Regions from separate parts of the Eggerthella timonensis genome, predicted to be linked through region 2. Evidence: predicted binding sites of a transcription regulator. Region 2 holds the regulator's gene; the other holds the start of a gene.
What was found. Region 2 encodes LexA, which represses DNA repair genes until DNA is damaged. Its sites were predicted from a motif close to CNAACANNTGTTNG; they were not measured.
Positions count from the first base shown of each region.

Region 1 (15,342 bases), 1.1 Mb from region 2:
GCTGATGACGCCGGGTCTGGCGTTCTTCTACGGGGGCTTGAGCCGCCGTAAGAACGTCGTGAGCACGATGATCATGTCGTTTGCGGTGCTCGGCATCGTCGGCATCACGTGGACGGTGTGCGGCTGGTCGTTCGCGTACGGTGGCGACGGCTCGATTCCGTTCTTCGGGGGCTTCGATCAGATAGGCCTGCAAGGGCTCGTGATCGACATCACGAGCGAGGCGCCCGAAGCGCTGAGTCACGGCGCGTATCCCGCGATGGCCGACGTGGTGTTTCAGCTGGCGTTCTGCATGATCACCACGGCCATCATCACGGGTGCGGTGGCCGGTCGCGTGAAGTTCGGCGCGGTGTGCGCGTTCGTGGCCGTGTGGACCGTGGTGGTGTACCCGCCGCTCGCGCACATGGTATGGGGCGGCGAGGGCAGCCTCGTGGGCGACACCATCGGAGCGCTCGATTTCGCGGGCGGCGACGTGGTGCACATCTCGTCCGGCCTCACGGGCCTCATCCTTTGCCTGATCGCAGGCAAGCGGCGCGGGTTCGGCCTGGTGAGTTACCGTCCCCACAACGTGCCGTTCGTCGCGTTGGGCGCCACGCTTTTGTGGTTCGGCTGGTTCGGCTTCAATGCGGGCTCCGAGTTCGCCCCCGACGGCGTGGCGGCGCTCGCGCTGGTGAACACCGTGGTGGCGTCGGGCGCAGGGCTCGTGTCGTGGATGCTCACCGAGCGTGCGCGCGCGGGCAAGCCCACGCTCGTGGGCGCGGCGACGGGGCTGGTGGCCGGCCTCGTGGTCATCACGCCGGCGGCGGGCTTCGTGGAGCCGTGGGCTGCGGTGGTCATGGGCCTCGTCGTGTCGCCCGTGTGCTACTTCGCCGTGTCGCTCCTCAAGCGGAAGCTCGGCTACGACGACGCGCTCGACGCCTTCGGCATCCATGCGATCGGCGGCATCGCGGGCGGCGTTCTCACCGGACTGTTCTGCGTGCCCGAGCTTTCGTGGACCGATCGCGGCGGCCTTTTCTACACGGGTGATCCCGCGTTGCTGGGCGCTCAGGTGCTCGGCATCCTCGTGACGGTCGTGTTCGTGGGCGTGCTCGACGTGGTGCTGGGCTTCGTCGTGAAGGCATGCTTCAAGGGCAGCCTGCGCGTGAGCGAGGCCGAGGAAGCGCAGGGCCTCGACGTGGCGGCTCACGGCGAGAGCGCGTACCCGGCCTACGTGGGCCTCGACTAGGAAAGGAGCGAGCATGAAGAAGATCACGGCTATCGTGCGACCCGAGAAGCTCGAGCCGCTCAAAGAAGCGCTGTTCGCCGCGCAGGTGTCGGGCATGACCATCTCGCAGGTGCAAGGCTGCGGCAAGCAGCATGGGTGGAAGGAGCACTACCGCGGCACCGAGATCATGCTGAACATGATTCCCAAGGTGAAGTTCGAGCTCGTAGTGGACGACGCGGAGGCGGGCCCGCTCGTCGACCTCATCCGCGCCACGGCGCGCACCGGCGAGGTGGGAGACGGCAAGATCTTCATCTTCCCGGTGGAGGACGTCGTCCGCATACGTACCGGCGAGCGCGGTTCGGAAGCGCTGTAAGGGGGGGGCTGGCCTGAGGCCTCCTTCTCCCGCGTGTCGTGCGTTTGGACGCGGGCAGGGCGGGGGATGTGGACGTTCGCGGGAGGCAAGGTGCCGTTCGACGCGGTACCTTGCCATTTCATGCTAATGATATATAATCCTAATTAATCAACAGTATGGTTAGATATGCGAACGACAGGATGCTCATGGCTACGGAAACTGCAGAGCGCGCGACGACGCGCAACACCATTCAGCGAGCGCTCGTCTTGGAGGCGGTGCAGTCGCTGCATAACCATCCGACCTCGGCCGACGTGTACGAGGTGGTGCGCGAGCGTCATCCCAACATCTCGCGCGCCACGGTGTACCGCAACCTCGGGGTGCTGGCGAACCGCGGCGAGGTGCTGCGCGTGGAGGTTCCCAACGGCGCCGACCGCTACGATTTCCTCAACAAGCCGCATTACCATGCGAAGTGCCGCGTGTGCGGCGGCGTGTTCGACATCGATATGCCCTACCAGCACGACATCGCGTCGTACGTGTCCGACGCCCACGGCTTCACCATCGAGCACCACGAGATCATCTTCGACGGCGTATGCGCGGAGTGCCAGGCGAAGGGGTAGTCCGTCAGCCTGTTCGCCCGCAATGCCAAGCGCGCCATCTTCGGCGCGCTTTTTTCTGGGCTGCTGGACCCCGGTCGACAGGCCGGTTCTGCATGCTGACCCGGCAGAGGGGGAGGCTCGGGGATTTCCCGACGGAGCTTCTTCGCACATGCACGCTTTTGTCAATCGTTCGCAAGCAAATAGGGTCGTTTTAGTTGTCAAAAGCGTGCATGTGCGTATATTGACCGCGCGCTCTCGCAGCTCAGCGGAGATCGGAATTATCGTGAGGGTTCGTTAAAAAGAGCGCGGACCTCCGGGGCCTCTGTGCTATACTACTATGGCTTATAACGCACAAGCTGTAAGCGCATTGTAATGTAGGCCCCCGAGACATGTTTGTTACACCGCTGCACGGGCAAGTTTCTTGCACAAGCGAACATGGTGAAGTAGCAAGTAATCATGACGAAGGGTCCCCGATTGGTAGGAATTGAAAGGGGTCCGTTTTGACCGACATCAAAAACACGTCCGTCATCGACTTCGAAGACATCTCCGATGAGCAGATGAACGCGATGATCGACGGCACGCTGACCGAGTTCGACGAGGGCGATCTGGTCGACGGCACGGTCGTCAAGATCGAGCACGACGAGGTGCTCGTCGACATCGGCTTCAAGAGCGAGGGCGTCATCCCGTCGCGCGAGCTGTCCATCCGCAAGGATGCCGATCCGTCCGACATCGTCGAGCTGGGCGAGAAGATCGAAGCCCTCGTGCTCCAGAAGGAGGACAAGGACGGTCGCCTGATCCTCTCCAAGAAGCGTGCCGAGTACGAGCGTGCTTGGATTCGCGTCGAAGAGAAGTTCAAGGCCGGCGAAGTGGTCACGGGCGAGGTTATCGAAGTCGTCAAGGGCGGCCTCATCCTCGACATCGGCCTGCGCGGCTTCCTGCCGGCGTCGCTGGTCGACCTCCGTCGCGTCAAGGACCTCGACATGTACCTGGGCACCGAGATCGAAGCCCGCGTCATCGAGATGGACCGCAACCGCAACAACGTCGTGCTGTCTCGCCGCGTGCTGCTCGAGGAAGGCCGCAAGAACGAGCGTGCCGAGATCCTCGCGAAGCTCTCGAAGGGCATGCGCCTCAAGGGCACCGTCTCCTCGATCGTCGACTTCGGCGCGTTCGTCGACCTCGGCGGCATCGACGGCCTGGTGCACATCTCCGAGCTGTCTTGGAACCACGTCAACCATCCGTCCGAGGTCGTCAAGGTGGGCGACGAGGTCGAGGTCGAGGTTCTGGACGTCGATCTGCAGCGTGAGCGCATCTCGCTCGGCCTCAAGCAGACGACGGAGGATCCGTGGGTCAAGCTCGTCGAGAGCTACCCGGTGGGCACCATCGTCGACGGCAAGGTGACGAAGATCGTGCCGTTCGGCGCGTTCATCGAGCTCGGCCAGTCCATCGAGGGCCTCGTGCACATTTCCGAGATGGCCATGCGCCACATCGACACCCCGGCTCAGGTCGTGAAGGCCGGCGACGAGGTGAAGGTGAAGGTCATGGAGATCAACCCCGAGCGTCGCCGCATCTCCCTGTCCATGAAGGCCGCCGCGGCCGACCTGGGCTTCGAGATCGAAGTGGACGAGTCCATCCAGGTTGAGGAGAAGCCGGCCAAGAAGAAGGTCGAGAAGGCCGACGCCCCCGCCGAGGAAGCTGCCGCTCCCGAGGCTGCGGAGTAACGTCCAGCTTCAATACCATGCATGAATAGGAGGGCCGGTCGCAAGACCGGCCCTCTTTGCGTTCAGGGATTCGATGCGCTAGCTTTGCGGGTGCGCTACTGCTGCGGCTGGGGGGCCAGGCCGCTTGCCGCGCGCGCAGCGAGGGCGTGCACGGCATCGGACGCGGCTTTCTGCGCGCCGTCGGCGGCCAGCTCGAGCGGCGACTTCACCACGGCGGTCTCGTCGTTCTCGGCATGTTCGGGCAGCAGCGGCTCCACGGCATCGTGGATGAGCCCGATGTAGGCCTGCGCGCCCTCTTCGGTGAGGTGCGTGCCGTCGCCATCGAAGTACTCGTCGTGGTCGGCGCTGGCCGTGTACCAGTCGATCACGTGCACGTTTTCGTAGCGATCCGCTGCGTCGAACATGGCTCCGTTGGTCTGCCCGACCCACGACTGAGGGCTGCGCGTGTTCACGAAGAACACTTGGCGGTCGGGGCCGGCCGCTGCGATGAGCTCGTCGAGCTGCTCGTCGCTCGCCGCGCCGTTCGTGCCGAGCGCGAACACCACCACGCCGCCTACGATGTTCTGGTCGTCGTAGAAGTCGAACGTCTCCCGGCCTGCATAGAGCTGGCGGTTCACGGCGGCGTCGAGGGCGCCGTAGGGGAACGCTTCTTCGAACTGCGGGATGGCGCGAACCGAGACCGAGTCGCCGATCATGAGCACGTCGAGCTTGGGCTGCTCGGCCGCCGTGTCGTCGACGGGCAGCTCCGGCATCTGCGAGGTATGGGCCTGCTCGTCCTTCAGCAAGTCGGCAGCGCCGATGGCCGAGGTGGGAGGCACGACGATGAGGCCTACGACGGCCACCGCCGTGACGAGCGCGCCCGCGCCGTACAGCAACGCATGGCGCGTCATCCAGTCCCGCAGGTCGATGGTGTGCTCGCGCACTCCCTTCACGAACGTGCCGATGGCTCCCTTGCGCAGCGGGTTCTCGACGAAGCGGTACGAAAACGCGGCGCAGGCGAACACGACGGCCACCTGCACGAGGTACATCCACCACGGCGTCTCGCCTGTGAAATTGCGCGGGTTCATGAGCAGGAACAACGGGAAGTGCCACAGATAGATGCCGTACGAACGCAGGCCGATCCATACGAGCGGCTTCGCCCCGGCGATGCGCCCGAGGAGACTGGCAGGATGCACCATCACCGCGATGACGATGGCGGTGAGGATGGAGGCCAGCAGGATGCCGCCGCGGTAGAGGAACGGCGAGAAGCCGTCCACGAACACGATGAGGCCCAGCAGCGCGACGAGCGCGACGATCCCGACGCCGTCGAGAATGGTGCGCACCTGCTTCGTGAGGTGCACGCTCTTCTGCGCGCCCAACAGGTGCGACGGCCATACGAACGCGAGCCACGCGCCGATGAGCAGCGAGAAGGCGCGGGTGTCGGTGCCGTAGTACACGCGGCTCGGATCGTCGAGCGGGTTGTACAACAACGCCATCTCGAGCGCGGACAGCAGAGCCACCGCGAGGGTTGCGTTGCGCATGGTGGTGCGCTTCGCGCCCATCTTATGGGCGACGAGCAGCACGACGGGCCAGACGAGGTAGAACTGCTCCTCGATGGCGAGCGACCAGAAGTGGGTGAGCGGCGATGGGGCGCCCAGCGCGTCGAAGTACGATACGTCTTGGAAGATGTACCACCAGTTCGTCACCCACAGCAGCGCGGCCCACATGTCTTCGCGCAGCTTTGTGAGCAGGCTGTGGTCGAGCAGGGTGCACAGTGCGGCCGTGCATACGATGACCAGCACGATGGCGGGCATGAGCCGGCGCACGCGGCGCAGCCAGAATTGCGGCAGGTTGATGGTGTCGGTGTTGTCCCATTCGATGAGCAGCAAACTGGTGATCAGGTAGCCTGAAAGCACGAAGAACACCGTGACGCCCAAGAGCCCGCCCGGAGCCCATTGCATGCCCAGATGGTAGGCGATGACGGCGAGAACGGCGAATGCGCGCAAACCATCGAGCGCGGGAATGTAGCGTGATTTCGTCCCCGACATATGCTTCCGTGACCCTCCTGCGTAACCTATATAAGCGCATGACGCGCAAGTTTTTCAGTATAGCAATGTTTGCACAACAAGATGGCTCCGCAGCGGCAACGTACCGTGAAGAAGGGTGTTTCCACGAAATATTGAAAATCAGATCTTCGTATGAGTCTGGTTCCGCGCCGCGAGCCGTGCCTTCCCGGGGCCGTCGCATCCTCTATACTGGAGGCTCCGTAACGAGAAAGGACGTGCTTCGTGTCGAGCGATCGAGGAAACGGGCGCATCGCGCTCGGGATGAGCGGCGGGGTGGACAGCGCGGTGTCGGCGGCGCTGCTCATGCGCGCCGGGTACGAGGTGGTGGGCGTCACCTGCCGGTTCCGCGACAACGCCGCCACCGAGCGCGCGGTGGCCGATGCGGCGACCGTATGCTCCCAGCTGGGCATTCCCCATGCGGTGCCGACGTGCGTCGACGATTTCGAGCGCTGCGTGGTGGGGCCCTTCGTCTCCTCGTACGCCGCAGGGCTCACGCCGAGTCCCTGCGTGGGCTGCAACGCGCGCTGCAAAATGCCCGCGCTGCTGCGCGTCGCCGACGAATGCGGATGCGAGCGCGTCGCCACCGGCCATTACGCGCGCATCGCCCGCTTGGCCGATTCGGGCAGGTTCGTGGTGAAAACGGCGCTCGACGCCCGCAAGGACCAAAGCTACATGCTGTCGCTGCTGAGCCAGGAGCAGCTGGCGCGCCTCGTGCTGCCGCTCGGCGCCATGACGAAGGCGGAGGTGCGCGTGATCGCGGCCGATTTGGGCCTTGCGGTGGCCGAGAAGGCGGAAAGCCAAGACAACTGCTTCATCGAGGGCGACTACCGGCCGTTTCTGCGCGCGAGGGGGGTTGAGGACGCGCCCGGGAACATCGTGGACCGTGCGGGTGAGGTGCTCGGCCGTCACGAGGGGCTGTCGAACTACACGGTGGGGCAGCGCAAGGGCATCGGCGTAGCCGGGCCCGAGCCGTACTACGTGGTGGAGAAGCGTCCTTCGACCGGCGAGCTCGTGGTGGGATTCGCCGACGACACGCTCATCGACCGGGTGGTGGTGGGCGCCATGAACTGGCAGGCGTATCCAACGCTCGGCGATCCGTACGACGCGATGGTGAAACTTCGCTACCGGAGCCGTCCCTGTGCGTGTATCATAGAGCCGGAAGACAACCAGCGCGTATCGCTCGCGCTGCGGAGTCCGCAGCCAACCACGGCGCCGGGCCAATACGCCGTCCTCTACGACGGCGACACCGTATTGGGAGGCGGCATGATTGAGGAGGTAGTGCACGCATGAAGAAGCTGTTCATCATCGGCGGCATGGGAGCCGGCAAGTCCACGGCCCGCAAGGTGCTCGTCGAGCAGGGCTTGCCGAATATCGATCTCGACCAGGTGGGCCACGACGTCCTCATGTGGGACACGGTGAAAACCGAGCTCGTCGAGACGTTCGGCGAGGACATTCTGGGAGCCGACGGGGAGATCGACCGCCGCGCCCTGGCCGCCAAGGCGTTCGTGAGCCCTGCGGAAACGCGCAAGCTCAACCGCATCACGCTGCCGCGCATCGAAGAGGCGTTCACCGACCGCGTGGCCGAGTTGGAGGCCGAGGGCCACAAGGCCGTCGTGGTGGAGCACTCGGTGTTCAAGAACCGCCAGACGTCGCTCGCCTACGATGCCGACGTGGTGATCGCCGTATTGGCGCCCATCGACCTGCGCATCGAGCGCGCCGTGAAGAGCGGTTGGGATGAGACCGACGTGCGTCGCCGCATCGCCCAGCAGATCACCGACGCCGACCGCATCGAGGCGTCCGACGTGGTGTTCAACAACGACGGCACTCCCGATGAGATGCGCAACAAGGTGCTCGCCTGGTGGGGCGAGTATTCGAAGGACCTGTAAGGGTCGTCGCGCCGCACACGAAGGGCCCCGGTTCGGTTCAGAACTGGGGCCCTTTTCCTTGCCGACGCTTGACTGTGCTCGTCGGCGGCTTACCAGAGGCCGAGGACGTGCTGCATGCCGAGGCTGACGGCGGCAATGGCGATCCAGCAGCAGAGGCCCATGAGGATGGGCTTGCCGCCCGACTTCACGAGATGCACGATGTCGGTGTTCAGGCCGATAGCGGCCATGGCCATTACGATGAAGAACTTCGACAGCGTCTTGAGCGGCTCGAACAGCGCGACATCGACGCCCGCCGCAACGGCGACGGTGGTGATGACGGATGCAGCCAAAAACAGCACGATGAACACGGGCAGCGCACGACGCAGGCTGAAGCCGCCGAGCTTGCCGGCGGGCTTGACCACGCTGTGCTCCTGCGCCTCCAGCGCGGCGGGATCATGGCTTTCGCGGCGCGCCACCCAGATGCCCAGCACGAGCGTGATGGGGATGATGGCCAGCGTACGGGTGAGCTTCACGATAGTGGCCTGGTCGAGCGCATTGGATCCCGGATGCATGCCGTCCCATGCCGCGGCGGCGGCCGTCACCGAGGACGTATCGTTCACGGCGGTGCCGGCGAACAGGCCGAAGCCCTCGTTGGACATGCCCAGCGCCACTCCGAGCGACGGGAAGATGAGGGCGGCCAGCACGTTGAACAGGAAGATGACCGAGATGGCCTGGGCCACGTCGCGGTCGTGCGCCTTGATGACGGGGGCGGTGGCCGCGATGGCCGAGCCCCCGCAGATGGACGATCCGACGCCGATGAGCGTTGAGATCTCGGAGGGCATGTGCAGCACCTTGTGCAGCACGAACGCCGTGATGAGCGCGGTTGCGATGGTGGAGCCGATGATGGGCAGCGACATCATGCCCACCTGCGCGATCTGCGCGAGGTTCAGCCCGAAACCCAGCAGCACGACGGCGGCCTGCAGCACCTTCTTGCCGGTGAAGGCGATGCCCGTCTGCACGGGGCCGCGCGTGGGCTGTTTCCAGAACACGGCGATGGCCATGCCCGCCAGGATGGCGAATACGGGCCCGCCGATGATGGGGAACAGCTGCCCGATGAACCAGCACGGCACGGCGATGGCCGCGCACACCGCAAGCCCGGGAAGATTCTTCAGCACGTTGGTCACGATCGGCCCTTCTGTCGCAAGCGGGGCCCTCGCCTCGCATTCCCTCGTCAACGGCGACAGAGTATATCACTGCTTCAGTGTCGCTGCGTGCTGCAAATCCGCATTGTTTTCCAATATTTACGAACAAATGTTTGCTACGGTGTGATATACTATCAGAAAGCAAAAAGAGCCAGTGCAAGCGCTTGCCGATCGCGTCGCTCGGTCGGATGCCCATCGAGGCGACGGATGTTCCGCGCCGCCCGCATCATGCTTGCAGGATCCGCAGGACCCTCTCAGATTTCGGAACGCCTCAGAGGGGTGCATGCTGTTATGTCCGGTCATGAGACGATACAAGCGCGAGGACTGGCGATTTCTCTCATAACGCACGCAGAATATGAAGACTACGTGTCGCTTACCGATATCGCTCGCTACCGATCGTCGGCGCCGAAAACCACGATACAGAACTGGTTGCGAAACCGTGATGTAGTCGAATTCCTAGGTTTGCGGGAAAGCCTTCACAACCCGCGATTCAAAGGCATCGAATTCGATGCCTTTAAGAGAGAAGCGGGAAGAAACGCGTTCGTTCTTTCTCCAAGCCAGTGGATCGAACGAACCGGCGCCGTCGGCATGGTGTCGCGGCCGGGGCGGGGAGGCGGGGAGGAGGGTTTCCGATGCGGATTGCCCCCTGCTCCGTAACCATTTACTAACGAACATATGTTCATATCAAAGGTGCTGTGCTACACTGGTTCTCTTATGAGATTTTTCGTTGCGCAGCCCGACGTGTCGGCGCTACGCTGTTTGTTCGGAAGGAGCAGCATGGCTCATCTTTCCAATATCGAAGGCATCGAGATGGAGGGCAAGCTGCCCGAAGTTCGCCTCGCCGCAACGCCGTTCAAGGCGATCTCGCCGTACGAGCCGGCGGGCGATCAGCCGCAGGCCATCGAGAAGCTGGCACAGGGCATCAAGGACGGCCTGCGCTACCAGACATTGCTTGGCGTGACCGGCTCCGGCAAGACGTTCACCATGGCGAAGACCATCGAGGCCGTACAGAAGCCCACGCTCGTCATGGCGCCGAACAAGACGCTCGCGGCGCAGCTGGCAAGCGAGCTCAAGGAGTTCTTCCCCGACAACGCCGTGGTGTACTTCGTTTCGTACTACGACTACTACCAGCCCGAGGCGTACGTGCCCTCGTCCGACACGTTCATCGAGAAGGACGCGTCCATCAACGAAGAGGTGGAGAAGCTTCGCCATGCGGCCACCTCGGCCCTGTTGTCGCGACGCGACTGCATCGTAGTGGCATCGGTGTCGTGCATCTACGGCATCGGCTCGCCGATGGACTACGCCGGCATGGCCGTGTTCGTGGACAAGCAGAAGGACATGGATCGCGACCAGGTCATCCACGAGCTCATCGACATCCAATACGATCGCAACGACTACGAGCAGAAGCGCGGCACGTTCCGCGTGCGCGGCGATGCGCTCGACGTGTTCCCGCCGTATGCCGACCATCCCATCCGCATCGAGTTCTGGGGCGACGAGATCGAGTCCATCACCGAGATCGACAACGTGACGGGCGAAGTGCTCAACGAGTTCGAGGCGCTGCCCATCTGGCCCGCCTCGCACTACGTGACCGCGCGCCCCAAGATGGACCGCGCGCTCGGTACCATTCGCGACGAGCTGCGCGAGCGCTTGCAGCAGTTCAAGGAGGAAGGCAAGCTGCTGGAAGCGCAGCGCCTCGAGATGCGCGTGAACTACGACCTCGAAATGCTGGAGACGATGAACTTCTGCTCCGGCATCGAGAACTACTCGCGCCATATGGACGGCCGCGAGCCGGGCGAGCCGCCCTACACGCTGATCGACTACTTCCCGAAGGATTTCTTCTGCATCATCGACGAGAGCCACGTGACGGTTCCGCAGATCCGCGGCATGCACGAAGGCGACCGCTCGCGCAAGATCACGCTGGCGGAGCACGGGTTCCGTCTGCCCAGCTGCCTGGACAACCGCCCGCTGCGCTTCGACGAGTTCGAGGACCGCATCCCTCAGTTCGTGTACGTGTCGGCCACGCCGGGCGACTACGAGCAGAAGGTGTCGCAGCAGCAGGTGGAGCAGATCATCCGACCGACCGGCCTGCTGGACCCCGAGATCATCGTGCGCGGCTCGGCATCGCAGATCGACGACATCATCGACGAGTCGAAGGAGCGCGCTGCGCGCAACGAGCGCGTGCTCATCACCACGCTCACGAAGAAGATGGCGGAAGACCTCACCGACCACCTGCTGGATCAGGGCGTGAAAGCACGCTACATGCACTCCGACATCGCCACGCTCGAGCGCGTGGAGATCTTGCGCGACCTGCGCCGCGGCGAGTTCGACGTGCTCGTGGGCATCAACCTGCTGCGCGAGGGCTTGGACCTGCCGGAGGTGTCCCTCGTTGCCATCCTCGACGCCGACAAGGAGGGCTTCCTGCGCAACCACCGCTCGCTTATCCAGACGATCGGCCGTGCGGCCCGCAACGTGTCGGGCCAGGTGATCATGTATGCCGACAAGATGACGGACTCCATGGCGCTGGCCATCGACGAGACGAAGCGTCGCCGCGCCATCCAGATGCAGTACAACGAGGAGCACGGCATCGAGCCGCAGACCATCCGCAAGGCCATCAACGACATCATGAGCTACGTCACCGACGAGATGGGCTCCACTACGGCCGAGCAGGTGAACAAGGAGCTGGCCGAGCTCTCGCGCGAGGAAGTGCTGCGCATCATCCAATCCATGGAAGACGACATGGCCTCTGCGTCCAAGAACATGGACTTCGAGGAGGCCGCGCGCCTGCGCGACCAGGTGGTCAAGCTGCGCGTGCAGGTGGAGGGCGGCAGCGAGGACGACGTGTTGAAGGACCTCAAGAAGAGCGCGCGCAAGGGCAGCGCCTACGGCAACCGCAAGAACGCCGCGTACGGCAGCGCCCGAAGGTCGTAGCGGCTGCTTCCTGGCACGACGCCTGCGAGCGGCGTCTGGCCGTTCGTCGTGCGAACCGCGCCGCTGGATGTGGACGTTTCGAGGTGCGAGGCCGCTGGCCGAACACGTCTTTGAGCTCTCGGAGCATGAACTCGTGCGCGCGTCGGCCCGCGATACCATACGTCCCAGACGATGCAGTCGAATCGAAGGAGTCGAGCATGGACATGGGTTTGAAGGACAAGGTGGTGCTGATCACCGGCGGCGGTGGCGGCATCGCGCGCGGTATCGAGCGAGCGTTCGCGACCGAGGGCGCGAAGTTCATCCTCACCGATCTGTTCCCTGGCGGCATGGAAGCGGCGAAGGAGGAGCTTGAGCGCGACTTCGGCTCCGAGGTGTTCACGTACCTTGCCAACGGCGCGGTCGAGGACGAGGTGCAGGCTGCCGTCGAGGCGGGTGCCGCGCATTTCGGAGGACGCATCGACGTGCTGATCAACAACGCGCAGGCGTCGGCCTCGGGTTTGACGCTCGTGCAGCATTCTAAAGAGGACTTCGATCTGGCCGTGCAATCGGGTCTGTACGCGACGTTCTTCTACATGAAGCATGCCTACCCCTACCTCAAGGAGTCGGCAGGTTCCGTCATCAACTTCGCGTCGGGCGCGGGCATCGGTGGAAACCCGGGGCAAAGCTCCTACGCGGCGGCGAAAGAGGGCATTCGCGGCATGAGCCGCGTGGCAGCCTCGGAATGGGGCCCCGACAACATCAACGTGAACATCGTGTGCCCCATCGTCATGACGAAAGCGCTCGAAGAGTGGCGTGAGCGCGAACCCGAGATGTACGAGAAGAACATGAAGGCCATCCCGCTCGGACGCTTCGGCGACGCGGAGAAAGACGTGGGACGCGTGTGCGTGTTCTTGGCCAGCCCCGACGCTTCGTTCGTGACGGGCGACACCATCATGGTGCAGGGCGGGTCGGGCATGAAGCCGTAGGATCCGCTGCGAATACTCCGCCCTAACTCGGCGATAGCGGGGCTGCTCGATTGAGAGCAGCCCCGCTTCGATGCTGGGGAGGCGTTCCTGTCCGCTACAGCTGGGATCCGTCCACTCCGCCGTTTTCCAATGCGCTGTCGCGAACGATGTGCGGCTCGCCGTGGTCGAGGGCCCGCACGCTTTTGAACAAGTACACCGTCAGCCCCAGCACGATGCACACGAGGCCGTCCACCACGAAGAACGCGGCCACGCCCATGGCTTCGGCCGCCACGCCGCCGATGGCGATGCCGATGGGCGAGGCGAGCCCCATCGCCGCCATGGCCAATCCCAGCGCGCGGCCCGTCTTCTCTTCGGGCACGTTGCGCTGGATGAGCGTGATGAGCGGCCCGTTGAACCAGGCGCAGGCCAGCGCCATGATGGCGCACAGCACCACGAAAGCCCAGAACATAGTGGGCGTGAGGAATCCGCACGCCGTGGTGGTGACGCCCACGATGAGGGACGCCACCGCGATGAGCCCTGCCAGGCGCTTGCCGCCGCCCCAGGCCATGAGCACGATCGAGCCCGCGATCATTCCGACGCCGAACGCGGCCTCTACGATGGACGCCATGTAGCCGTCGCCGCCGAAGTGGTCGTACGTCATGAGCGGGAAGATGGCGCCCAGCGGGGCGAACGCCATCATGCCGACGGTGATGCCCACGATGAGGATGACGAGGCCGCGGTTCGCCGACAGCGCCTTCCATCCATCGCGAAGGTTCGCCAGCACGTGCTGGTTCTCGGTTGTCTCGTCGGTGACGGTGGGTATCTTCGCCAGGGCGAGGCCCGCCACGGCCACGAGCGCGCCGGCGAAGTCGAGGAACATCACGGAGTGGAACCCGATGGTGGTGTACAGGAAGATGCCGAACGCCGGCGCGCCGATGGATGCCACGGACATGAGCAGCTGGTCGAGCGTGTTGATGCGCAGCAGGTGCTTCTCGGGTACGAGCAGCGGCATGGCGGCCATCATGGCGGGGCCGTGAAACGCCTGCCCGATGCTGCGCACGATGACGAGGATCATGAGCAGCGGGAACGACACCTGACCGAACAGGATGACGATGCCCAGGCCCAGCGACACGATGCCAACCGAGAGATCGGCCACGATCATGACGGTTTTGCGGTTGTACTTGTCGGCGATGACCCCGCCGAAGGGCGAGAGGAGCCCTTGCGGCAAATAGGCGCAGATGGCGGCAGCGGCCAGCATGAGGGCGCTGCCCGTGGTCTCGGTGATGTACCACACCACGGCGTACCCCGCGGCGTAGCTGGTGATCATGGATGCGGCTTGGCCGCCCCAGATGGTTGCGATGATGGCGAGCCAGCGCTTCGGCAGCTCGCGACCGGCTGCGCTCAGGGGCGCGGTCGATGCAGTCATGGAATACTCCTTGAGAACGAGATGATCAACTGAGCATCAGTGTGCGGTAGCGAACGCGGTTGCGCTACCTATTCTGGATGGAAGATGCCGTTTGAAGGGCAACTATGCGTTGCACGGGCGGTGCCGTGCGGGGTGAACGTGCGAAATCGCCTAGGCGATTTAGAGATAGAGTTGTCCAGCCATCGGTCAGGCTCCTCATGAATCGAGCGAAAAGTGAGCGTTAGTGTAGCACGTACGGACGGCAGCGGCAAACGCTATGCGGGCGGCAGGAGCAGGTTGAGGTCGACGGCGGTGTCGATGCCGGCCACGGAACCGCCGTTAGTGTACTGCCAGATGGCGAAGTCGAACTGCGCGTGGGGCTCGGCGCTGTCGTATTCGGCGAACCATAGGGGGCGCCCGCCCAGCTCGGCACGATCGTAGCGCGCCATGTCGCCGCTGTTGCCGTAGATCATCGTGTCGTAGCCGCCCTGCTCGAGGCGTTCGCAGAACGCGCGGGCGCAGGCGGTGAGCGTCTCGCGGTCCACGTAGTTCGCGCGTCCCGCCGCGTCCGCGACGGGCTCGTGGTCGTACGCCACGGGCATCGCCAGATAGCGGCCGGCCAGCAGCTGCAACACGAAGTCGGCCTCCTCGCGCGCCTCTTCGACGCTTGTGGCCTGCGAGAAGAAGTACGCGCCCACATCGAGGCCGGCGTTCGTCGCGTTGTCGATGTTCTCGGCGTAGCGGGCGTCGGCGTACAGCGCGCCCTCGGTGTAGCCGCGGTTGCCCACGCGTACGAAGGCGAAGTCGACGCCGTCGCCCGCCACGACGTTCCAATCGATGGCACCCTGGTGGTCGGACACGTCCACGCCCAGCTGGGAGCGCACTTCGCCGTCCACGCGGTAGGCGAGGCGATCGCCCTGCGCGCCGGAGCGCTCGAGGGCGCTCCAATCGTAAGGGCTCACGTAGGCTTGCGCGGCGGGTTCGGTTGCATCGCCGCCGCTGCACGCCGTCATGAGGCCGAGCGATCCCAGCAAGGCGACGGCGGCCAGCGCGGCGGCCACGGTGGTTTTGAGTCGTTTCATGCGG
Region 1 covers NZ_FXXA01000002.1:3,619,785-3,635,126, reverse strand. The annotation lists gene C1A15_RS15570 (ammonium transporter) at 1-1,222, shown strand, start outside; gene C1A15_RS15565 (P-II family nitrogen regulator) at 1,236-1,574, shown strand; gene C1A15_RS15560 (Fur family transcriptional regulator) at 1,760-2,170, shown strand; gene rpsA (30S ribosomal protein S1) at 2,650-3,867, shown strand; gene C1A15_RS15550 (acyltransferase family protein) at 3,963-5,894, opposite strand; gene mnmA (tRNA 2-thiouridine(34) synthase MnmA) at 6,135-7,202, shown strand; gene coaE (dephospho-CoA kinase) at 7,199-7,798, shown strand; gene C1A15_RS15535 (YeiH family protein) at 7,888-8,961, opposite strand; gene uvrB (excinuclease ABC subunit UvrB) at 9,757-11,907, shown strand; gene C1A15_RS15525 (12alpha-hydroxysteroid dehydrogenase) at 12,105-12,872, shown strand; gene C1A15_RS15520 (MFS transporter) at 12,967-14,277, opposite strand; gene C1A15_RS15515 (glycoside hydrolase family 25 protein) at 14,532-15,338, opposite strand.
Region 1: uvrB (excinuclease ABC subunit UvrB) is a predicted target of LexA. The motif match lies at 9,648-9,661, and genes of this name have one in related genera.

Region 2 (15,342 bases):
GCGCTCGAGCTGGGCGGGGAGGTGGTCAGCGCCGACTCCATGCAGATCTACCGCGGCATGGACATCGGCACGGGCAAGCTGCCCGCGTCCGAGCGCCTCGTGCCGCATCATGGGCTCGACCTCGTCGACCCGGGCGAGCCGTTCTCCGCCGCGCTGTTCCAAGAGTACGCGCGCGGCTGCTTCCGCGCGATCGACGCGCGTGGCAAGCGCAGCGTGCTGGCGGGGGGAACGGGCTTCTACGTGCGCGCGGCCGTCGATGCGTACGACTTCCCCGCGGGCGAGCAGGTGGGCAATCCCGTGCGCGACCGCTATCAGGCCGTGGCGCGCGAGCAAGGCGCAGAGGCGTTGTGGAAGCTGCTCGCCGCGCGGGACGAGGCGAGCGCGGCGCTCATCCCGCCCGCCGACGTCAAGCGCGTCGTGCGCGCCTTCGAGCTGCTCGAAGAGGGCACGACGTACGCCGCGCAGCGCGCCCGGCTCTCTCGGCTCCCGCAGCTCGTGCCCGCGACCTTCTTCGGCTTGGCCGTCGACCCCGATGTGCTGCGCGCGCGCATCGACGCGCGGGTGGAAGCCATGGTCGAGGCGGGACTCGTGGCCGAGGTGGAGGGGCTGCTCGCGCGCGGCTTCCGCGAAGGGGTGACGGCGCCCCAGGCCATCGGCTACAAGGAGATCGTCGACGCGATCGACGGGCGCATCTCCCTCGACGAGGCCGTCGAGCGGATCAAGCTGGCCACGCGGCGCTACGCGAAGCGGCAGCGCACGTGGTTCCGCAAGGACGCGCGCATCCGGTGGCTCGACGCGACGAAGCGCGAGCTGCCGTCACTCGCCGACGAGGCGCTTGGGCTGTTGAACGGCGACGTTGCCTGACGGTTTCCCCAGACGGAAGGGCGCATGTGGTATGATACGGAGCCACGGGCAGGGTTCTGCCGTCGAACCGTTCAAGATCGGAGCACCTATCATGCAGACAGCGCACGCGTTTCTCTAGCGGCCGACACCGCTTCCGACTGTCTTCGCGCGCCGGCGCCGATGCCCGGTGCGCTCATCTCTGCATCGAAAGGTTGCATCCATGACGGAATTCGAATCAGTCATCACGCGGGGCATGACCCCGGTTTCCGAAGATCGCCGCGAGCGCGCCGTGCTCGTCGGCGTCGACCGCCCCGGCTCCACCTGGCCTTTGGTATCGTCGCTCGCCGAGCTCGAACGTCTCGTCGACACGGCGGGCGCCGACGTGGTGGCCACCACCACGCAGAAGCTCGACGCGCCCAACCCGCGCACGTTCGTGGGCACGGGCAAGGCCGAGGAGGTGGCCGAGCTCGCGCGCGCCCACGCGGCCGACCTCGTGGTGTTCGACGACGAGCTGACGCCCTCGCAGCAAGCGAACCTCGAGAAGGCGATGGGCCGCGACGTGAAGGTCATCGACCGCACGGCGCTCATCCTCGACATCTTCGCCCTGCACGCCACCAGCAAGGAAGGGCGGCTGCAGGTGCGGCTCGCCCAGAACGAGTACCTGCTGCCGCGCCTGCGCGGCATGTGGGCGCACCTGGCCTCCAACCGCATGGGCGGCGGCGTGGGATCTCGCTTCGGCGAAGGCGAGAGCCAGCTCGAGGTCGACCGCCGCATGGTGCGCAAGCGCATCACATCGATCAAGCGCGAGCTCAAGCACCTGGCCGACGTGCGGGCCGTGCAGCGCGAGAGCCGCTACGAGAGCGGCATGTTCAAGGTGGCGCTGGCCGGCTACACGAACGCCGGGAAATCGAGCCTGCTCAACCGCCTGACGAATGCGGACGTGCTGGCCTACGACAAGCTGTTCGCCACGCTCGACTCCACCACGCGCAAGTTCGAGCTGCCCGAGGGCCGCGAGATCACCATCACCGACACGGTCGGGTTCATCCAGAAGCTGCCGACCACGCTCGTCGAGGCGTTCAAGTCGACGCTCGACGAGATCACGGGCGCCGACCTCGTGCTACACGTGGTGGACGCGTCCTCTGACGAGTACGAGGCGCAGATCGCCGCAGTGGAAGACGTGCTCGGGCAGATCCAGGCGCAGGACCTGCTGCGCGTGCTCGTGTTCAACAAGTGCGACCTGCTCGACGAAGAGCGTCTCGGCGTCCTCAAGGCGCGCCATCCGCAGGCGCAGTTCGCGTCGGCGGCGACGGGGGAGGGCGTGAGCGAGCTCGTCGAGCATATCGCCCGCGTCGCCTCGGCGCAGGACGAGCACCTCGACGTGCTGATCCCCTACAACCGGGGCGACCTCGTCTCCATCGCTCACGAGCGGTGCCGTATCCTCTCGGAGGCGCACGAGGAGGAGGGCACGCACATCGTCATGCTCGCGGGCCCTTCGTACGCCGGGCTCTTCAGGCCGTTCGCAATAGCTTAGAGTTACTCTAAGGAACGGCAAGCGCCCCCGTCGCTTCATCGAGCGACGGGGGCGCTGTTGGTTCGTCCGGCGTGCGGCGCCAGCGCTAGAGGCGACGGAATACCGCGACCACCTTGCCGGCGATGGCGCAGTCGGTGGTGATGATGGGGTCCATCGTGGAGTTCTCCGGCTGCAAGCGGATATGGTCGCTTTCCTTGAAGAAGCGCTTCACCGTGGCGCCGTCGTCGATGATGGCCACGACGATGTCGCCGTTGTTCGCGACGGGCTGCTCTTTGACCACGACGTAGTCGCCGTCGTTGATGCCTGCCTCAATCATGCTCTCGCCGCGCACGGAGAGCAGGAACGAAGGAGCGTCGCCCACGATCTCGGTGGGAAGCGACAGGGTGTCGGTGATGTTCTCCTCGGCGAGGATGGGGGAGCCGGCGGCCACGTTGCCCACGAGGGGCACGCTCACGATGTTGCTGAAGCTGGGCTGCACCACGTTGGTGGCCAGGGCGGCGTCCTCGAGCGGGTAGGTGAGCGCGATGGAGCGCGACTTGAGCGGGTCGCGCTTGATGAGGCCCTTCTCCTCGAGCGCCTTCAAGTGCACGTGCACGGTGGAAGGGGAGGAGAGGCCGAGGCTCTGGCATACCTCGCGCACGGTCGGGCCGTACCCCTTCTCTCGAATGCACTCCTCGATGCAGTCGAGCACCGCTTGCTGGCGCTTCGTCACTTTCTCGGCCATGGATCGTCCTTTCGTCGCCGCTCTATCTTCTACCGAACAAATGTATGAAATTCCTATTGACATGAACCTTTGTTCGACCTATTATATACGCGAACAAAGGTTCTACGCAAGAGCAGGAGGGCATAAAATGAAGAATTTTGAGATGAAGTACCCTGTTGAGGGAACCTCGGCCCTTCAGCCGAAGCTGGATTCGGCGCCTGCTCGACGCGCGCGCATCATCTCGTTTCCCGAGCGCCCGTCCCAAGACGGAGGCGCTGCGCGATCGAAGCACGGCAGCGCATCGTTTGCGTCCGCGCTGCGCGCAGGCACGGCGCAAGGCGTGTCGTTCGGCCGCATGCAGCGCTGGCAGGCCGTCGTCGGCGGATGCGCGTTCGGGGCGCTCGCGTTGGCCAGCCTGCTCATGGGGTTGTAACCAGCCGTTTTCCGCTCATCGTCGGCCCGTGCGGCCGTTCCCTGATCCACAGATGCTGCGTTTCTGTGGCTGCGTAGCGCCTCCGCCACCCCGGAGGCGCGTCCATTCGGGGGTTTACGCATCCTGCGCGTCGTGGTAGACTCGGCCGAGCAGCAACAAACCGCGCCGCCGCGCTTCCATGTCGGCAGGCGCTTCGCGAAGGAGACAAGGAACATGAAGCGATAACGAAAGCCCTATCATCGCCCCTTGCATGCATCAACCAGCCGCATCGGGTGCGCTTTCGTCATCGTTCTCGACTCCGCCTCGCGCTTCATCCGCTAGCTCCGATTCGCGCGGCTCCCTTTCATCGGCATCGCTGAACGCTGCGCAGAGCCATCCGTGCGCCTCTTCGACGGAGGTCGCCATGTTCATAACCGCTCACCATCTTTCCCATACGTACGAAGGCGCCGACGAACGCGCCCTCGACGACGTCTCGCTTGTGTTCGCGAACGGCTGGACGGGCATCGTCGGGCCGAACGGCGCCGGCAAGAGCACGCTCGTGCACTGCGTGTGCGGCATCCTGACGCCCGATCAAGGCAGCGTGTCGCCTCGAACGCGCGGCACGGTGTGCCGGCAATCCACCTCATCGCCCCCTGCGACGCTCGAGGAGTTCGCTTGCGACTACGGTTCCACGGCCGTCAAGCTGCGCACGCTGCTGGAAATCGAGGACGAGTGGCTCTGGTGCTACGAATCGCTGTCCCATGGCGAGCGCAAGCGCATCCAGATCGCCTGCGCACTCGCCGCAGAGCCGCAGGTGCTGGCGCTCGACGAGCCGACGAACCATCTCGACGCCCCCACGCGCGACCTCGTCGCGCAAGCGCTCGCCTCGTTCAAGGGCGTCGGCCTGCTCGTGTCGCACGATCGCGCGTTGCTCGACGAGCTCGTGCGATCGTGCGTGTTCGTCGAAGCCGGCCGGGCGACGGCCATCCCGGGCACGTACACGCAGGCGCGCCGCGAGCTCGACCTGCGCCGCGAGACCGTGCGCGCCGAGCGACGAGCTGCTCGCGACGAGCTGGCGCGCATCAAAGCCGAGAGCGTGCGGCGCGACGGGGTCGCGGCCCGTTCGGCCGCCCGCCGCTCGGCGCGGCATCTCGACCGCCACGATCACGACGGGCGGGCGAAGATCAAGCTCGCCGTCTACTCCGGGCAGGACGGCAAGGCGGGCAAGCTGTCATCGCAGATGGACAAGCGTATCGAGGCCGCAGAGAAGCGCCTCGAAGGCCTCGATGCCAAGAAGGAGCGTCGCAGCTCCTTGGAGTTGGACGCCCAGACTGCCGCGCGCAAGGTGCTCGCCCATCTTCCCGAGGGCAGCATGCCGCTCGGTGCCGGGCGCATGCTGCGCCATCCCGAGCTGTACCTCGGCAACGAGGACCGCATCGGCCTTGTCGGCAGGAACGGAGCGGGGAAGTCCACCCTGCTCAATGCCTTGATTCGTCAGGTGACGCTGGAGGAGGGGGTGGCCTATATTCCGCAGGAGACAACCGACGATGAGGTGCGCGCGTTGCTCGACGAGCTTCGGGGGCTCTCGTCGGCCGAACGAGGGCGCATGCTCTCCATCGTGGCGCGGCTCGAGTCGCCCCCGGCGCGCGTGCTCGACGGCGAGGAGCTCAGCCCGGGCGAGGTGCGCAAGCTCATGATCGCGCGCAGCCTGCTCTCCTCGCCGCACCTCATCGTCATGGACGAGCCGACGAACCACCTGGACATTCGCTCGATCGAGGCCCTGCAGGACGTGCTCGGCGATTGCGCGTGCGCGCTTGTGCTCGTGTCGCACGACGAGCGATTCCTCGACGCCCTCGTGGACGAGCGCTGGTCGTTCGAGGTCGAGCGAGCGGAAGGGGAGGTCGGACTGGGGGATACGTATGTGCGCGTAGCCTGGTAGAAGCGGCGTGCGGGGATCGTGCAGGTTTTTTGCGCGAATCCGACATGTTGATTGAACCACTATATATTGTATGTTAGGCTGAACCCAAAATCGACAAAGGAGCAAGTATGCGTTGTCCTTCCTGCGGCAATCCAGAGTCGAAAGTGGTCGACTCGAGGCCTTCCGAGGACGGCACGGCCATTCGCCGCCGCCGCGAATGCCTCGAATGCGGGCGTCGTTTCACCACCTACGAGCGTCTGGGCGACAACCCGCTCATCGTCATCAAAGCCGACGGCTCGTCGGAAGCCTACGACCGCCAGAAGCTCATGCGCGGCCTGCTCAACGCCGCCGCCAAGCGGCCCATCGGGCCCGAGCAGATCGCCTCGCTCATCGACAGCATCGAAGCCGAGCTGCGCAACGCCTCGAAGAGCGAGATCGGGTCGAAGGATCTGGGCGACATGGTGCTCGTGCGACTCGCCAAGCTCGACGACGTCGCCTACGTGCGCTTCGCGAGCGTGTACAAGGACTTCCGCAACGTCGAGGAGTTCGCCGCCGCGTTGGAGGGATTGCGCTAGCATGGAGCATGTTTCGGTACCTTTGCAGCAGCTCGATGCCGAGCTGCCCGTTCCCGCGTACGCCTATGCGGGCGATGCCGGCGTCGACTTGCGCGCCACCTGCGACGACACGATGCAGCCTTTCGAGCGCAAACTGGTTCCGTGCGGCATCGCCGTGGCCATCCCGCGCGGCTACGCGGGGTTCGTGCTGCCGCGCAGCGGTCTTGCCATCAAGCACGGCGTATCGCTGGTCAATGCGCCCGGACTGATCGACAGCAACTACCGCGGCGAGATCCAGGCCATTCTGGTGAACCTGGATCCGCAGAACACGTTCGAGATCAAACGGGGCGATCGCATTGCGCAGCTCGTCATCATGCGCGTGCCCGACGCCGCGTTCGACGTGTGCGGGGAGCTGCCGGAGACGGAGCGCGGCGCTGGCGGGTTCGGCAGCAGCGGCGTGAGCCTGTAGATCCGTGCCGTTTCAACTCGCTTAGAGTTACTCTAAGCAGGAAGGGAGGGGATGACGATGGATGCGAGCGAGCATGGCGGAAGCGCTCGGAGCACGTTGCCGTGCTTCGGCATCAGCGAAGTCGCCGACATGACGGGCATCTCCGCCTTCACGATCCGCTATTACGACAAATGCGGCTTTTTTCCCGAGCTGGCACGCGATGCGCGCGGCGTTCGCACGTTCTCGCGATCCGATGTGGCGCAGCTGTACTTCGTCGACGCGCTGCGAAAAAGCGGCCTGTCCATCGAAGGCATCCAGTACTACGTGAAGCTGCAGCGACGCGGCGCCTCGACGCGAGACGAGCGGCTGGCCATCGTGCGAGCCCAGGAGACGGTGCTCGAATACCAACGCGCCGAACTCGACGAGAGCTTGAAGCGCCTGCATGCCGCAGGTGTGGAATTGTCGACGGATTGAGGCCTGCGATGACCTTCATGGTATAGTACTCGCCAGTTCGGTTGAAAAAGCACGTTTTCCATGACCTAGGACTCGTCCGAAGGCAAGATAGGGCCTTAGAACGGCTCTCAGGGCTTTGTTTATAAAACCCCAGGTCAGAAGCTGTGAAATTTCGATAAACAAGGAAGATGCATGACAGACAACGAACATAGGCCTCCCGAACCGCCTCCAGGGCACGATCCGGGGCGCCAGCCGACGCTCAACGGTGCTCCGGCTCCATCGTCGAACATGAACGACCTGCGAGAGCTGAAGAAGGCTCAAACCATGGTCATGGTGGCCAGCGTCGCCGGTCCCGTGTCGCTGTTCATCGGCGGCGTGCTGCTCAGCGGTGTCGGGCTCGTGTGCGCCATCGTCGCGTTCCGGAAGCTGGGCAAGCTCATCGCGAAGCATACGGACGTGTCGGTTCTCGCGCAGCGCCTCAAGCGTTCGGCGATCGTCGGCATGGCCGTTTGTGGTGTCGCGTTCGCGCTCAACGCGATCTCGTTCTATTTGATGATGCCCGTCGTGCTCGAGATGATGGAAAGCGGCGATTACGCGGGCGCCATGACGGACGCCGGCATGGGCGCCGCAGGCTCGAATTCCACGTGGGGATAACGCATCGTCGTAAAACGCATAAAACGCCGCAGGATATGCAACGATCCTGCGGCGTTTCCGTATGCCGTAAACTTCACGACCAGCAAAAACACTCTCAGCTGCCTTGTGAGCTCCAGTTTTATTGATAATATGTCTTATGTAAACTTAAGCAGATTTTCCATAGAAGCGCGACTTCCGGTTGATTGCGATGGGTATGCTCTAGCGGTTTCCTCTGCTAGGATGGTCTTTGTCGCTCCCGTAACGACAATGGACGGATCGGATCTGCGAAACATCATGGACTTCGTTGGCAGGATGAAAGGGCTCAAAAGGGACGTTCCTGCGATCTTTCTCGCTTTGAAGGACCGGGAAACGCCGATTGCAGCGAAAGCGCTCGCCGCCGTGACGGTAGGCTACGCCCTCTCGCCCATCGACTTGATCCCGGATTTCATCCCCCTGTTGGGGTATTTGGACGATGTGATCCTGCTCCCTGCGATGGTCGCTCTGACGATAAAGCTCGTCCCTTCGCCCGTGCTCGAACGCTGTCGGCGAGATGCGGAAAGCATTTGGGAGAACGGGAAGCCCAGAAAATGGTACTACGCTCTTCCCATCGTGCTCGTGTGGGTGCTCGTCATCGTGCTCGTCTGCCGCGCGTTGTTCGGCCTTTGATCCGTGTATGAGCGCTTTCAGGCGAAGGCGTCCGTCTTTCTGTTAAACCGCCGTTGGCATGTGTCCGGTCAGGCTGTCTCGTGAATGGGGCTCGCAGCGGGAAGCTTCCGGCCGACGCCGCGAATGAGACATTGACCCCGTCCCTTCGTCTCCTTTCTAAGCACCACCCCATACTTCGCTGCTCTCGCACGATCTCCTCGTAGCCTTGACGTGCTAGCTACTATGCACTACTATATAGCGGTAGGTAGTGACACTTACTAGTAAGGCGGCGAGCGATGTGGAACACTTGACGGAGATGCTGAAGGGCGTATTGGAGGGATGCGTGCTCGAGATCATCGGACGCGAGGAGACGTACGGGTACGAGATCACGCGCCGTTTGAACGAGCTGGGCTTCGCCGACGTCGTGGAGGGCACGGTGTACGCCATCCTCGTGCGGCTCGAGAAGAACGGGCTCGTGAACACCGATAAGAAACCGTCCACGATGGGGCCGCCGCGCAAGTTCTACACCTTGAACGATGCGGGACGCGAAGAGCTGGCGCGCTTCTGGACCAAGTGGGAGTTCGTCTCGTCGAAAATCAACGAATTGAAGGAGCGCTGACATGGGAAACCTGTCGCACTATATCAACCCTGCGCAAATCATCAGGGACAAGCGGGAGTACCGGGCTCTGGTGGCGCGCGTGAACGCCCTGCCCGAGGACTACCGCTACGCCTATCGCAAGATACAGGATTACATGTGGAAGTTCGCATCCGGCGGCGGCTTGGACATGGTGGCGCTTCAGGCGGACCTGCTCGAACTGTTCGAAGAGGGCGCGTACGCGGGCAAGGGCGTGCTCGACATCACCGGCGAAGACGTCGCGGCGTTCAGCGACGAGCTGCTGGCGAACGCGGCCACCTACCTTGCCAAATGGCGCGAGGACCTCAACAGCGACATCAGGAAGAAGCTGGGGTCGAAGCGCTCCGATTCGAAAAACTGACACGCTGGGCTATCCGTTTGCCAACGAGCCTCTGACGAACGGGATCCGCGCATGCCTTCAAGCCCTCGCGCCGATACGATGGCTGCGAGGTGATTATATGAGCGTACTGACATATCAGGATTGGCGCGACACGTGCGACACCGAGCACATGCTGTTGCAGATGATGGGCAAAGTGAAGCTTGAATCGATGGATCCCCAGCCCGAGTGGAAGCAGGTGGTGCTCGACGCGGACGCGGACGGGTTCACGACCGGCCTCATCCCGGCGGGCGCCGACGGGTTCGAGGTCAGGCTGAGCATCGCGGATGCGGAAATGAGCGCTGAGACCACGGCGGGCGATCGAGCGCGGTTCCCCATCAAGGGCCGAGCCTCGGTGAGCGAGCTGTACGGCCGTTTCACCGCCATGCTCGAGAACATCGGCCACCCCGTGGCCATCAACCCGGTCCCGCAGGAAATGTACACCGACGTCCCGTTCGACCGGCAGCACAGCGCGCACGAGTTCGACGAGAAGGCCGCCCAGCGCTCCTTCCGCCAGTTCCTGTTCGCACGCGGCGCCCTGAGCGGCTTCGCGGCCCCTTTCCGCGGCAAGAAGATCCCGCCGTCGCTGTTCTGGGGCACCTTCGACATGACGACGGTGCTGTTCTCGGGCAAGCCGTGCCCCTTCGAGCGCACCGCCTCCCTCGTGGAGCGCATCGCATTCGACGAGCAGTTCGTGGAGTGCGGATTCTGGCCCGGCGACGACGTCGTGAACGACCCGTCCTTCTTCGTGCTCGCCTACCCGTTCCTCGAGGAAGGGTCGTCGGAGGACGCGGGCGTGAAGGAGGCGTTCTACGACGCCGAGAACGCCGAGTACTTCCTGCGGCTCGAGGACGCGCTGCGCTACGACGACCCCGAAGCCGCGGTCCGTCGCTTCTGCGCCTCCGCCTTCGACAGCATCATGCGCCGTCAGGAGTGGGAGCGGCGCGACTGGTTCACCGAGCCGCTGCTGAACGCCTGACCCTTCCCTTCCCCGCTGCTCGCATGCACGATCCGCGCGCTTTCCGCCCGCTTAGAGTAACTCTAAGCGGGCGGTTCCCTATCGACGGAGCCATCCTCTCCGAAGGCCATGCCCTCCTTGACGAGGTCGATCACCTCCTGTTTCGAGTGCACGCCCAGCTTGGCGTACAGCGACTTCGTATAGCTTTTCACCGTGTTGCGCGACAGGAACAGCGTCTTCTCGACGTATGCGGCGTCGCGTCCTTGCGCGAGCAGCTTGAGGAGCTCCGTCTCGCGCTTCGTCAGGCCGTGCGCGCGCGCCAGCTCGTCGCAGGCGAGCAGCTGCAGATCGGTGCGAGCGCGCACGTAGCGTCTGATGAGCTCGTCTCGCTTGCGGATGGCGTGCTCGGCGGCGCGCTTCTCGCGCGTGCGCAGCAGCCAGATGGCCATCATGATGAGGTACAGCAGCGCGAAGGACACGATGGTCGTCTGGGCGAAGGCGAAGCGGCTGTCCACGGCCACGGCCGATGCGGCCAGCGCCCCGAGCACCACGCCGGGGCGCGGGAAGGCGAACACGAACGCGGCTCCCGCCAGCAGCTTCGCGCGATCGCCGCGCAGCGCCTTGATGACGAGCGTGTAGGAGATGAGCAGCGCGACCTCCCACCCCATGTGCGTCAGCACGACGAGGGCGATGCTGTACGCGCCCGGCAAGAACGGCAGGAACAGCAGTCCCGTGGCGATGACGGCGAGCGTCGCGTTGAGCATCGTCGCGTAGCGACGGCCGTCGAAGCGCACGTACAGCAAAAACCCGGCGTCCGCCACGATGCCGGCGGCGAGCGAGGCGAGGCCGGGCACGTCCGAGGCCCCGGGGTTCGCCGACGCCACGACGTCGAGCACTCCGTAGACGATCGACAGCAAAAACACGTAGGCCAAGGGCGCGGCCAGCTTCGCAAAGGGGCGTCCTTCGGCGCGCGCATCGTCCCGTTGGTCGGCGGGCGCGCCGTCCGGGTCGTTCGCCGACGGCTTCGGCAGCGCGAGCAGCGCCGAGGAAACGAGCACGAGCAGCGCGCAGGCGGCGATCAGGGCAGGCGGCGATACGGTGTCGAGCGCGAGCACGACCGGCGCGCTGACGGCAGAAGCGAGCCCGAGCGCGTAGGCGTAGCGCTCCCCTGCAAGCTCGCCTGCCCGCACGAACCACCGCGGCACGAGCAGGCCCGCTCCGAGCCCGGCCGGGATCCCGGCCGCGTAGCACAGCGCCGCCGATCCGGCGGGGAAGGCGGCGGCTAGAAGCGCGAGGGCTGCGGCGTAGCACGATGTGCCGACGACGACGGTAGCCGCCCCGCGTCCCCTTCCCCGCCGCGCAGCGAGCCAGGAGAGAGCGGCCCCCGCGCACAGGGCGCCGTTGAGCACGGCGAGGTACGCGAGCGGGTCGGCCTGGGGCACGTCGGAGATCCAGTCGCTGTAGAAGAACACGATGGCAACGACGTACAGGCAGGTGAACCCGAGGGTGACGATGCCCGTTTCGTGCCGGCGCGCGAAGGAGGATGCGTTCGATTCGTTCATGGTGCCATGATACCCGATATCGCCGGGATGGACGTAACGCGCCCGAGGCCTTATGCTGGTACGGAGGCGAACCAGGAAGGGGAAACGATGAAATCCATCAAGACGATCATGGCGGCCTGCCTGGCCGCAGCCGTGCTGAGCTTCGGCGCGCTGTCGCTCGTCGGCTGCGGCCCGAGCGCCGAGGAGGTGGTGCGCCAGGGAGTATCCGACGAGCTCGAGCGCTTGAAGACCCACGACGCAGCGCTGCTCGACGAGCTGGCGGCCGACAGCGGGGCCGACCAGCTGGCCGTGTACGGCATCGACGCGCAGACGTTCATAGCCGCCTACCTCGACGGCTTCGACTACCGCATCGACGAGGTGAAGGTCGAGGACGACAGCGCCACGGCCACGGTGGTGCTCACCTGCAAGAAGTTCGACGCGTTCACCCAGGCGCTGACGGAGGCCACGGCGGCGCTCGCCGAGGACGAGGAGACGGCCGCGCTCGGCGCCGACGAGCTCAACGCGAAGATCGGCCAGGTGGTGCTCGAGGTGCTCGCAGGCGTCGAGCCCACCGAGTCGAGCCCGGTGGAGCTGCCGTTCACGCGCACGGACAACGTATGGAGCCCGTCTCCCGAAGCGGAGCAGGCGCTGTCCGCCGCCTTGTTCGCGCAATGACGACGCGCAACCGCATCGGTTACGAACGGGATACCGCTCGGTAACCGATGCGGCAACGTAGGGCCTTCGATCCTCTGCGCGTGCTATCGTGCATGTCAAACGATGGATCGCAGACTCGTCGCAAGGAGGAATCATGGGGTATGTGATCTCCCTGCTATGCTTCATCGGCGTTCTCGGGTGCGTTTCGCTCGTCCGACGCCTCGCATAGCGGGGATGCGCGAACGAAGGGCCGGTATATGCCGGCCCTTCGTCGTGTCGGGAAGCGCTCCTGCGGGCGAACCCGCCGTCGTGGATCTCCTTCGCACGGCAGAGCGCCTCACGCGTTGCCGCAACCCCCCCCATAGCTCCTCGCCCCCTCTCAACTTTTGCTTGATCATGGTGCGCGAGCCGCTCTTCCCGGTCATGCTTCCCCTACCGTTTCCCAACGGGCCGTCAGCGCATGGCCGCTCGAGGCCGGAGCGTTCCTCGGGCGGCGCTACGATGCCGGCCAGGAAAGGAGGCTCGCATGGAGCGGAAGAAAAAGGTGCTCGTCGCGTTCGGCACGAGGCCGGAGGCGGTGAAGATGGCGCCCGTGCTGCGGGCGCTCGAGGAGGACGGGGCGTTCGAGACGGTAGTGCTCGCCACGGCCCAGCATCGGGAGATGCTCGATCAGGCGGTGGGCGCGTTCGGCCTGCGCATCGACTGCGACCTGGACCTCATGCGCGATCGTCAGACGCTCGACGGCCTCACGGCGCGCATCCTGACCGCGTCGACCCCCGTGCTCGAACGCACGGAGCCCGACGCGGTGCTCGTGCACGGCGACACGTCCACCGCCTTCGCGCTGGCGCTCGCATCGTTCTACCGGCAGATCCCCGTGGGGCACGTGGAGGCGGGCCTGCGCTCGGGAAACCGGTACTCCCCCTTCCCTGAGGAGATGAACCGACGCCTTGTCTCGAACCTCGCCTCCTGGCACTACGCCCCCACCGCCGGCAACCGCGCGAACCTCGTGGCCGAGGGCGTCGATCCTGCGAACGTTTGGGTCACCGGCAACACGGTCATCGACGCGCTGCTCGCGACGGTGGATCCGTCGTACCGGTTCGCGAGCGGGGAGCTGGCCGCCGTGGACTTCGAGGGCGCGCGCGTCATCGGGCTCACCTGCCATCGACGCGAGAACCTCGGCGCGCCGATGGAGCGCATGTTCGCGGCCGTGCGCGATGCCGTGGACGCGCATCCGGACGTGGAGGCCGTCTATCCCGTGCATCGCAACCCGGCCGTGCGCGCCGTCGCCGAGCGCGTGCTGGGCGGGCATCCGCGCATACGCCTCGTCGAACCGCTCGATTACGCCGACTTCTCCAACTTCATGGCGCGCTGCTCGTTCATGCTGACGGATTCGGGCGGCGTGCAGGAGGAGGCGCCGGCCCTCGACGTGCCCGTGGTCGTGCTGCGCGACGACACCGAGCGCCCCGAGGCCCTCGAAGCGGGCTGCGCCGTCCTGGCCGGCACGTCCTACGCTGGCGTGCGCGCCTCGTGCGAGGCTCTGCTGGACGATCCGGCGCTCTACGCGCGCATGGCGGCCGCGCCCGATCCTTACGGCGACGGCCACGCCGCCGAGCGCATCCGCGGGGCGCTCGGCGAAGCGCTCGCCTAGCCGAGGCGCGAGACGGCCAGGCCCATCTCGCGCGCGACGTCGTCCACCGACCGGCCCAGATGCAGCGCATAGGCGAGCGCCATGCCCGCCTGGGGCAGCTCCACCTGCGTCGCGTTCAGAAGCGCAGCCGCCTCGCCCGGCTGCGGCGCGCGGGACTCCTCCTCGTCGACAAGCGCTCCCTCGAAGGCTTCGATCAGGTCGGCCGTGCTGGAGAACAGGAAGAACGCCGGGCCGTCCAGCACGAGCGCCAGCCGGGCGCGCTCGGCGGCCGGCATGTCGTCGTCCACCGCGACGATCCAGCCCTTCCCCACGTGCACGAGGGGAAGCACCGCGGACCCGTGCCCCTCGGCCTCGTCCGCGCCGGGCGGCAGGTCCTCCATGAGCGCTGGCAGCACGAGGGATGGCGAGGCGCGCACGAACATCGACTGCTGCTGCAGCGCGTAGGCCTGCGTGATATGGCGCTCCTCCACGAGCCCCTGCGCGAGCAGCTCCTGCCCCAGCCGCACGCCGCGCTCGAGCGCGGCGCCCACGGCGTCCTCGAGGTGCCCCGGCTCGACGAATCCCTGCTCGAGCAGAGCATCGCCCAAGAGCCTTCGGTAGCGCTCGAGCACCGAGGCGGGGAGGAACTCATGGTCGGTCTTGTTCCACGCGGGCCCGCTTTGCCCGGCCGGCGCGTCCGGCGCCTGCTCGCCATCCCCTTCCGCCTCCGGCGCCGTCGCGCACCGATGCTCGACGACGGGCGCAGCCGCCGCCTTGGCCTCGCGCCCGCGCAACAGGACGTAGGCGATCTTCTGCCGCCACGCGCGAAACGTCGCGCACAGGTTGATGAGGTTGCCCCACAGCAGCCTGATCGGGAACAGCGGCGGCAGCAGGATGGAGAACGCCATCGTCTTCCATCCGTACACGTTCACGAGCGCGCGCCCGCGCAGCACCTGGCGCTCCACCATCATGAACAGCAGGAACACGCACATCCACCACGAGAAGCTGAACAGCGGGTACATGACGGGCAGCTCGACACCGGGCACGAGCGTCTGCACGAGGAAGTACGCGAGCACGGCGTAGCCGGGCAGCAGCACGAAGTTCGCGAACTTCGCCTTGAGGTCTTTGTACAGGAAGGTGCGCTCGGCGAACGTGAGAGCACTCTTGCCGAACACGTCGCCCATGTTCGCGCTCTGCATGGTGATGCCGTACACCCAGCGCGCCTTCTGGCGCACGGCCGCCTTGAACGTGGACGGGAACAGCGAGCGCGTGGCGATGTAATCCCACACCGTGCGCCCGCGCGCGTCGACGCGCGGCACCTTCTCCAGCACGTAGTGGACGCGGAAGCCGCGCATGCGCAGGGTGAGCGACAGCTTGTAGTCCTCGGTCAGGCTGTTGCGCGGCAGCAGATC
Region 2 covers NZ_FXXA01000002.1:2,506,216-2,521,557, reverse strand. The annotation lists gene miaA (tRNA (adenosine(37)-N6)-dimethylallyltransferase MiaA) at 1-864, shown strand, start outside; gene hflX (GTPase HflX) at 1,064-2,374, shown strand; gene lexA (transcriptional repressor LexA) at 2,460-3,098, opposite strand; gene C1A15_RS10510 (hypothetical protein) at 3,241-3,510, shown strand; gene C1A15_RS10505 (ATP-binding cassette domain-containing protein) at 3,914-5,428, shown strand; gene nrdR (transcriptional regulator NrdR) at 5,536-5,982, shown strand; gene dut (dUTP diphosphatase) at 5,984-6,430, shown strand; gene C1A15_RS10490 (MerR family transcriptional regulator) at 6,488-6,883, shown strand; gene C1A15_RS10485 (hypothetical protein) at 7,055-7,516, shown strand; gene C1A15_RS10480 (YkvA family protein) at 7,646-8,161, shown strand; gene C1A15_RS10475 (PadR family transcriptional regulator) at 8,439-8,759, shown strand; gene C1A15_RS10470 (DUF1048 domain-containing protein) at 8,761-9,135, shown strand; gene C1A15_RS10465 (DUF5996 family protein) at 9,233-10,129, shown strand; gene C1A15_RS10460 (helix-turn-helix transcriptional regulator) at 10,192-11,670, opposite strand; gene C1A15_RS10455 (hypothetical protein) at 11,758-12,324, shown strand; gene wecB (non-hydrolyzing UDP-N-acetylglucosamine 2-epimerase) at 12,830-13,951, shown strand; gene C1A15_RS10445 (glycosyltransferase) at 13,948-15,342, opposite strand, start outside.